Desulfomonile tiedjei DSM 6799: one gene and its partner. The protein of the gene in region 1 interacts with the protein of each later gene in a pairwise test. Links are inferred from orthologs where the notes say so. Each region holds a gene or a part of one and is shown on either strand. Other genes may lie near its edges.

What was found. Proteins that work in one complex are often made in the same cells at the same time.
Region 2: the proteins of DESTI_RS08380 (region 1) and rlmB interact in binary tests that used the Escherichia coli proteins (3 or more experiments, as listed by UniProt). The link is inferred for Desulfomonile tiedjei DSM 6799 from one-to-one orthologs.

What each region holds. Positions count from the first base shown.
Region 1 is NC_018025.1:1,995,902-1,999,831, forward strand. Bases 816-3,672 are described here. They hold DESTI_RS08380 (bifunctional ADP-dependent NAD(P)H-hydrate dehydratase/NAD(P)H-hydrate epimerase), read left to right. Parts: upstream 816-1,392; coding sequence 1,393-2,952; downstream 2,953-3,672. Other genes in these bases: DESTI_RS08375 (site-2 protease family protein), read left to right, coding at 816-1,354; DESTI_RS08385 (XdhC family aldehyde oxidoreductase maturation factor), read left to right, coding at 3,206-3,672. In the rest of the region: more of DESTI_RS08375, read left to right, coding at 242-815; more of DESTI_RS08385, read left to right, coding at 3,673-3,930. UniProt on the Escherichia coli protein: Bifunctional enzyme that catalyzes the epimerization of the S- and R-forms of NAD(P)HX and the dehydration of the S-form of NAD(P)HX at the expense of ADP, which is converted to AMP.
Region 2 is NC_018025.1:3,043,314-3,047,373, reverse strand. Bases 740-3,726 are described here. They hold rlmB (23S rRNA (guanosine(2251)-2'-O)-methyltransferase RlmB), read right to left. Parts: upstream 2,630-3,726; coding sequence 1,850-2,629; downstream 740-1,849. Other genes in these bases: DESTI_RS12755 (YicC/YloC family endoribonuclease), read right to left, coding at 2,873-3,726; rpoZ (DNA-directed RNA polymerase subunit omega), read right to left, coding at 2,616-2,861; DESTI_RS12770 (hypothetical protein), read right to left, coding at 1,461-1,850; DESTI_RS28845 (hypothetical protein), read right to left, coding at 1,000-1,350; DESTI_RS12780 (hypothetical protein), read right to left, coding at 802-990. In the rest of the region: DESTI_RS12785 (LolA family protein), read left to right, coding at 1-593; more of DESTI_RS29975, read right to left, coding at 568-739; more of DESTI_RS12755, read right to left, coding at 3,727-3,784; DESTI_RS12750 (DUF4416 family protein), read right to left, coding at 3,736-4,060. UniProt on the Escherichia coli protein: Specifically methylates the ribose of guanosine 2251 in 23S rRNA.

The sequences.
Region 1 (3,930 bases):
GCAAAGCCGATGCTTTCATTCTGACCTGAGCTGACGGAATAAACCATTTTCTCATGAGATTACTACAAATCTGTTATTCGTGCAAAACCGACCGGCTGACCGGTGTGTCAATATATGATAATAGAATGAATAAATTCCTGGCTACGGGCACATACAATACTGCGCGAATCAAGCATCCCCCGGAAATCTCTGATCGCGTAGAGCCCCCCAAAGGATTAAGCACAGTGAGGAGGCACTTCATATGAGATGGTCATTCAGAATCGGCTCCATTATGGGAATACCCGTTAAGGTTCATCTGACGTTCGTATTATTGCTGATTCTCATCTATTTTGTGGGAGTTTCCGTGATCGGAATCGGCGGACTCGCGGGAGTAGTATTCGTCGTTCTGGTTTTCGCGTCAGTCGTTTTCCACGAACTCAGTCATTCTCTCGTAGCCCGCCACTACGGCATAGAAGTCGTTGATATTACGTTGCTTCCTATCGGTGGGGTTGCCCGTATGCCGAATCCGCCCGAAAACCCGACCCAGGAGATCCTGATTTCCGTAGCAGGACCGGCAGCAAGTATGATCCTGGGTTTCTCTTTATGGTTCTTTGCTGAACTCTTCGGAACGGGTGTGAGTCTGCGGGATCTTTCCGTGGAAAAAAGCCTGCTGGCTCAACTCGCCGCGGTAAATTTCGTGCTGGCGATTTTTAATCTCCTTCCGGCGTTTCCCATGGATGGTGGAAGGATATTGCGAGGATTTCTGGCTCTTTATCTATCCAAGTACACCGCGACACGAATTGCGGTGGGAGTCGGCCAGGTTTTCGCTATTCTCCTGTTCTTCTTGGGAATATTTACCATGAATTTTTTCATGCTGCTCATTGCTCTGTTCGTGTACCTCGGAGCGGAAGCTGAAGAACGTTACTCGGGCATTATGCTGTCGCTTGGGGAAGCATCGGCAGGAGCGGCCATGATCACTCACATAGAAGCGGTCTCGCCCGACGCAACACTCGGCGATCTTGCAGCACTGTTCACCAGGGGATTTCAGTCCGACTTTCCTGTGGTGGATGACCGACGTCTGGTGGGATTGGTTACTCGAGATATGCTCGTGAACGGGCTTCACGAACAGGGCCCGTCTGCTCCTATTACTAGTTTTATGATCAAGGACTTTGCCACCGCAGTGGAAGACACTCCATTGACAGAGGTTTTTCATAAAATGCAGAACACCGGTATCAGAGCAGTTCCTGTGCTACGCGGCGGTGAGTTGAAAGGTCTGGTAACACTCGAACAAATCGGCCGGTACAATATGCTGTGCTCAGGCTATTCCTGTGAATTCCTGCATCCCGGAAAATCTTCGAAGGTGGTTGCACAGTGAAATAAACCAACGGCTCCTCTCGACCGGAGAAATCTGCAATGTATCTTGTAACTGCTGAGGAAATGAGGGCTTTTGACGCTACTGCGATTCAGGAATACGGCATTCCCGGGATAGTGCTGATGGAAAATGCCGGTCGAACAACGTTTCACATTATGAAAACGCGACTCGGACCAGATCTTCAGGATTTGAAGGTTTCCGTTGTCGCGGGTCCCGGGAATAACGGTGGAGACGGCTACGTGATTGCCCGATATCTGATCAATCACGGAGCCGAAGTCGAGACATTTCTTCTGAGTCCTCGCGACAAAATCCAGGGCGACGCGCTGATCAACCTGAAAATCCTGGAGCATATGACATCGCGTATTTTTCACGTCACCGATTCGGAATCCATGAATGTGGCGGCCAGAAAATGGCGCGAGAGCGAAGTGATTGTGGACGCAATTCTTGGCACCGGCTTGAATTCCGAAGTCCGTTCTCCGTACAGAGATGCCATTCTTGAGATAAACTCATCGCAAGCAATTCGGGTGGCAGTCGATCTGCCTTCCGGATTGGATGCGGATACGGGCAAGATCCTGGGGTGTGCAGTCAAGGCCGATATCACGGCCACGTACGGCTTTAAAAAAGTGGGCATGGCCGTATACCCCGGAATTGCTTACTGCGGCGATATCGAAGTCGTCGATATCTCCATACCGCTACCCGCAATAGAGAAGAATCCTCCGCAAGCAATGTTGTATTCAAGTCCCAACGCGGCGACCTACTATGGCCTGCGCATGAACCCCGAAGCCCACAAGGGGATTTTCGGACATCTGCTCGTCATTGGAGGTTCGCCGGGCAAAACCGGAGCTCCTGCAATGGCCGCACATGCAGCTTCACGGATTGGGGCAGGGCTTGTCACCGTTGGAGTTCCCGCGGCATTGAACTCGATTCTCGAAGTAAAACTCACGGAAGAGATGACAGCGCCTCTTCCCGAATCTGTCCCGGGATTTCTTGGGATAACTGCTCTGGAACGCTTGCTTGATCTGGCTGAAGGCAAACGCTGCGTTGTTCTCGGCCCCGGACTTTCCACGGAATACGATATTCCCGAGATGGTGCAGAGATTCCTGTCATCCTATACAGGATGGCTGGTGATCGATGCGGACGGCCTGAATGCCCTTTCGGGACGTATGGATATACTCAAGTCCACTGAAGCAAAAGTAGTCTTGACTCCTCATCCCGGAGAAATGGCACGGCTTACTGGCAAGAGTCCGCGGGAAGTGCAAGAGGACAGGATCGGAACAGCACGGAAGTTTGCCGTGGATTTCGGGGTCTGGGTAGTGCTCAAGGGAGCGGGGACTATAACCGCATCACCTGACGGCATGATTGTGATTAACACCACCGGCAATTCCTGGATGGCTTCCGGCGGTCAAGGCGATGTGCTGAGCGGAATCCTCGGCGGGCTGCTTGTCCAGAATATCCCTCCCGAAGAGGCTATCCCCTTTGGTGTCTTTCTCCACGGTCTGGCTGCGGACAGCCTTCTGGAAAAGGTCGGAAACTCGCCGATGCTGGCAACTGACCTGCTGCAGGAAATCAGGATACTGCTGGGCGGCAAACGTGAAGAATAAGACTTGGGGAACCTTTTTTGGTAAAAAAGGGTCCCCAAACGCCTCCAAAAAACTTTTAATATTCGTCTGAGTTGTCGTTTTTCTAATCGAAAAACGACAACTCAGACGAAAGCACAGAACATTGAAACAATTTGCGGTCGAGCTTCAGAAGTGCACCGAATCCCCTTCTTGACAAAATCCGCTGCACTACTTACCCTAGACTTCCTATAATGACCAAAACACGCATACATTCTTCCATTCAGGTGGTGAAGCAATGACGGCAATCTGGAAAGCCGCTGCAGAGCAATTCGAGCAAGTCCAGGATTTCGTAGTGGCAACGATCCTCGGTGTTCGAGGGTCTTCTCCCCGGCATGTGGGGACTCGATTTCTCGTAAAAAAGGACGGAGGAACCGTAGGAACTATAGGCGGAGGCCTCTTCGAATCTCAGGTGCAGGAATTTGCACTTCACGCATTGAATACTGGGACTTCCCATCGAGCGCACTTCTCATTTCAGGGAAAAGATGCGCAGTCCGTCGACATGATCTGTGGCGGAGAAGCCGATGTGCTTATAGAATTCATTTCTGCCGATGATATAAAAAAACAGGAAATCTTTCGGAAAGTCTTGGAGATTAAAAAAGAGAGAGCATCAGGATACTTTTTCACTACTCTGCAAACCAACCCGGGAAGTACCGGAGGTGCAATAAATCATCTGCTTCTCGATGGCGCAGGAAAGAAATGGGGTGGATTCTCCGGAGAAGAATCGGCTCTGGAAGCCATGCCGGCTCAACGTCTCTTAAAGCCGGCTCAGCTATTGGACGTGTCGGACTTATCAAGTCCTGTATTTCTCGAATGGCTCCATCCCACAGGAACGGTCTATATCTTCGGAGCGGGTCACGTTGGGATTTGTGTAGCGCATTTGGCTGCGTACGTGGATTTCAAAGTGGTCGTCCTGGATGACCGCTCGGAATTTGCCTGCATCGAAAAATGTCCTGATGCTGA
Region 2 (4,060 bases), 1.0 Mb from region 1 along the record:
AAGCCAAAGGTGTTCTCCTTTTTCAGAAGCCGAATAAATTTCAGCTTACCCTCACCGGAGACATTAACGTCGAGATTCTGTCAAACGGGAAAATAATCACGATGACCCACGACGGCTCGGATGTGGAAGTCTTCAAAATTCACGGTGAGCGAGATCTTTCCAAATTTGCGGATCCTCTAATGCTTCTCATACAGAGTGTCGGCAACGGTAGTCTCCGGAAGTTCTCTGTGATGAAAAGCGAACAGCATGATGACGTGCTGACCACGGAAATCGTTCCTTCAAACCAGAACGAGTTCGAGCGCATACAATCAGTCAACCTGGCGATTATGGAATCCGGCGAAATCAAAAAAGTGGCTATAAAATTTAAGAATGGTGATGTTGATGAGACTGAGTTTGCTTCCTGGTCGCTGCTCGCTCAAGATGACCCGCAAATACTTTCATTGAATCAAAGACTGAATCAAATCAGCGAGAATCAGCGCTATGAAGCTCAGGATATAAAAGGGCGCGAAAATCAGGAAGAAGACGAAGACAAAGGAGTTGTTGATTCTTCACTGGCGCAGAGAATGCCTACCTATTTTCCGGAAGGTAACTGACATCTATATCCAAATTGATGAAGCGCCATGAATTCCCGAGAAAACGGGCTTGGTCCCATCCCTGGAGTTCCGGGCAAGCCCATACGCCCTGTTTGGGTACGTCAATGGCTGTATCGGGAAAACGTTCTCCTTTTTGAAAGAAACGCGCCTCCCATTTTTGACCTCTAATCCGGTAATATCTCCTGTCGATCATGTAACGGACGCTCGGTTATCGAGGTGACATCAATGACTTGCGCCACGGACTCTTAATATGTTTTTTGCACATTCCTCCGTACACCATGAGAGGAGATGTAAGCAGCAATGAAAGAACGCCCACAAGTCCAGCTATCATCATCAAGGGGATCATTGCTGTCAGGAACCACAACGTGCGTATTTTGGCAGCGGTCGACTTCTGCATTGAACCCTCTCAGTTACGGCGGGAGGCATGAACGGAGACTTTGTGTCCGCCTTTTGTCCTCAAAACACCCACAAGATCCCCCTGGGGCGTGACATTCCCGGAAAAGACATGTCCACTATAATGGCTTGCCTGAAACCGATTTCCATCCGTGACGCCCGAGAAATGGTAAGTGTTTTTCTTTCCAGCCGAATACACGTGTGCCACTCCCTGAATGTTGCTGCCGTTCTGTTCTATATTGGCCCGTATTGTCGATCCCATGACTGAGGCCTCATAGTTTCCCGATATGTCCCTCTGAGCGAACGCGGTAACGGTCAAGAGCAGAATCATCACAGTCACAAGAGCAGCAGATTTTCCATACATTGAAACCTCCAACGTTGCCGGAAACTTTTTTCGTTTAGATACCGGCACCGATAACTTGTTCCCAAATTTGTCCCACTATCAACAATGGTACTACTCGGCAGGATCGAGACTCATGGTATGTCCAAACGAACCGTTCCGGTAAACCAACGTTCTGCACGACGTGCCAGACGTCTGGCTTGGCGCGGATCTCCGAAGACAATCGCCGAGAACCTCCCTTCAATGCTGCGCACTATCAGTAAGCTTGAATGAAGTGTTCTCAATTCGCCCGAGTCTTGAAGTTCAGCAGCGCCCGATTCAAGAAAGAGCACGGAATCTTTGTCCGATTCTTCGACGGCAACCACGATGGTTTGAGCCATTCCAAGAAGAAAATGCCGATCCGGGCGGGGTGTCCCACTCTGCAAGAATATCTCCGGACTTCTTTCTTCGTATAGTGCGATAACCAGATCCAATTCCATGTCGAGTAGAGCAAAATCCGGATTCGGACTAATTGTCAACCGCATTACTTAGAACCGTGAGAAGCATGCAGAAGGAGTTCAGGCTTTTTCACGAGCCGTTGCCGGAGTGATTCGGCAAGAATCACCGTTGCTGTCTGGGCCACATTGAGAGAATCTATCGTGCCCAACATGGGAATCGAAATTGTGCCATCGCATTTTTCACGGACGAGTCTTCGGATACCGCTGAATTCGGAACCGAACACAACTGCGATCTTTTCGGTAAGATCCATGGCGTACACTGAGGAACTCGCGCGCGCGTCGGCAGCGTAAATCCAGAATCCCAGATCTTTTAATCCGTCAATTTCCCGAGCCAAATTTACGATTCTCGCAACCAGGACATGAGCAGAAGCGCCCGCAGCGGCCTTTTCTACAGCAGGAGTCACAGGAACGGCACGATCCTTCGTGAGAACGACGCCCGAAGCTCCCAAACAGTGGCAACTCCTCAGTATTGTGCCCAGGTTCGATGGGTCCTGAATCTCATCGAGGATTACCAGCAAACCTTCTGCCTCTTGGGACGTCAAATCACTCAAATCCGCATAGGGAAACGGTCCCACAGATGCTGCAATGCCCTGATGATGCTGAGATCCGCAAAACGCAGCGAGATCTTTGGGATTCATCTTGTTTATGGGGATTCCGGCGAGTTCAAACTGGGCAGTCAATGAGTCCAGTCTGCTGTCTCGGGAAATAAAGACTTCTTCTATCAAGCGTTTTCTTGCCCTGAAATTTTCCAGGACCGGATGAACCCCATAAAGAACAGTCTTGGTTGAGGATTTAGTCCTTTTCAATCGATATAGGTGCTTCTTTTTTGTCCAGGGATTCTTCAGCCGTCGGCATTTTCGCCAACACTTTGGATGCCGCTATTTCTCTCAAAGCCATGACAACCTCTCGGTTGTCTCTGTCGCGCACCGTCAGAGGCGCCCCTCTTTTTAATTCTTTCGTTCTCTTGGATGCAAGGATCACCAGAGCAAAACGATTCTCCACCTTCTCCAGACAATCTTCAACTGTTACTCTCGCCATTTGTGTCTCACTTATTCTATATTTTGTGTTTGTTCCCGGATCTTCTCCAGTTCCGATTTCATATAAACAACGTGCGATGAAATTTCCGTAGATGCTGATTTCGATCCCAACGTATTGACTTCCCGGTTGATTTCCTGAAGCAGAAAATCCAGTTTTCTTCCCAGGGGCGAACCTTCGGAGAAGAATCCCATGAACTGCTCCAGATGACTGTTCAGCCGGATCAATTCCTCTGTCACGTCCGACTTATCCGCAATAATCGCAACTTCTTGAGTAAGCCGGTCCGGGTCCAATTCCATGCCGCCTGTAAGTTCTTTGATCCGCCTCTCCAAACGTTCTTTAGCCGCAACCACTACCTGTTGGACCAGCGGCGAAATCCGGGAAGCGGTTTCTTTGATTGAGAGCAATCTGTTTTCGATATCATTCCACAAGGTTGCGCCCTCAGCGCATCTCATTTCATCCAGTGCTCTCATTGCAGTCCCGAGGCTCTCTTCCAGAAGCGGCCATTCGCTTTCCACGAGATCGTCCCGTTCGACTGGAACGACTACATCTTTCAGCCCGATAATGTCGCTTGCCTTTATCTCCGCTGTAAGATTGAATTTTTCTTGTATTCGCTTCAAACAGTTGAAATAGCCGGTCGCAAGCGATTCGTCCAGAGTCACCTCGACAAGGCCGTTTTTCCCGGCACTACGAGTAACCATTATATCGAATTTTCCGCGGTGCACACTATCTGTAACGGTTTTCCGAATTGCCGGCTCGAACACGTTAAATGCTCTCGGGAGCTTGACGGAGAGATCGAGAAAACGGTGGTTTACCGCGCGGATTTCCGTGATGATTTCAACTTCGCCGGAAGCCGAGCGGCCCCGGCCGAACCCGGTCATGCTCTTAATGGGGCGCGTGCGCATGCCGGCTCCGTTAACCTGCATTTGTATTGCTCCCTCAACTGGTTGAGAATCGAAATCAACCCGTTGTCGGCATAATCAGGATATGTCCATTCCAGAGGGTGGTAAGATCCCGATCTGTAAATGAGAGTAAGATCCGCAAATATGCCGTCTTTTAGATATATTCTATGGGCATTGTTCTTGCCTGTGGCCAAGACGAAATTCCCGAGGGTCATGAATCCCGGATCGAGATTGAATGTTCGCTTGCCGTCAATGGTATACGTCTGTTCTATTCGATTCGTCAAGCACTTGACAGGCGCA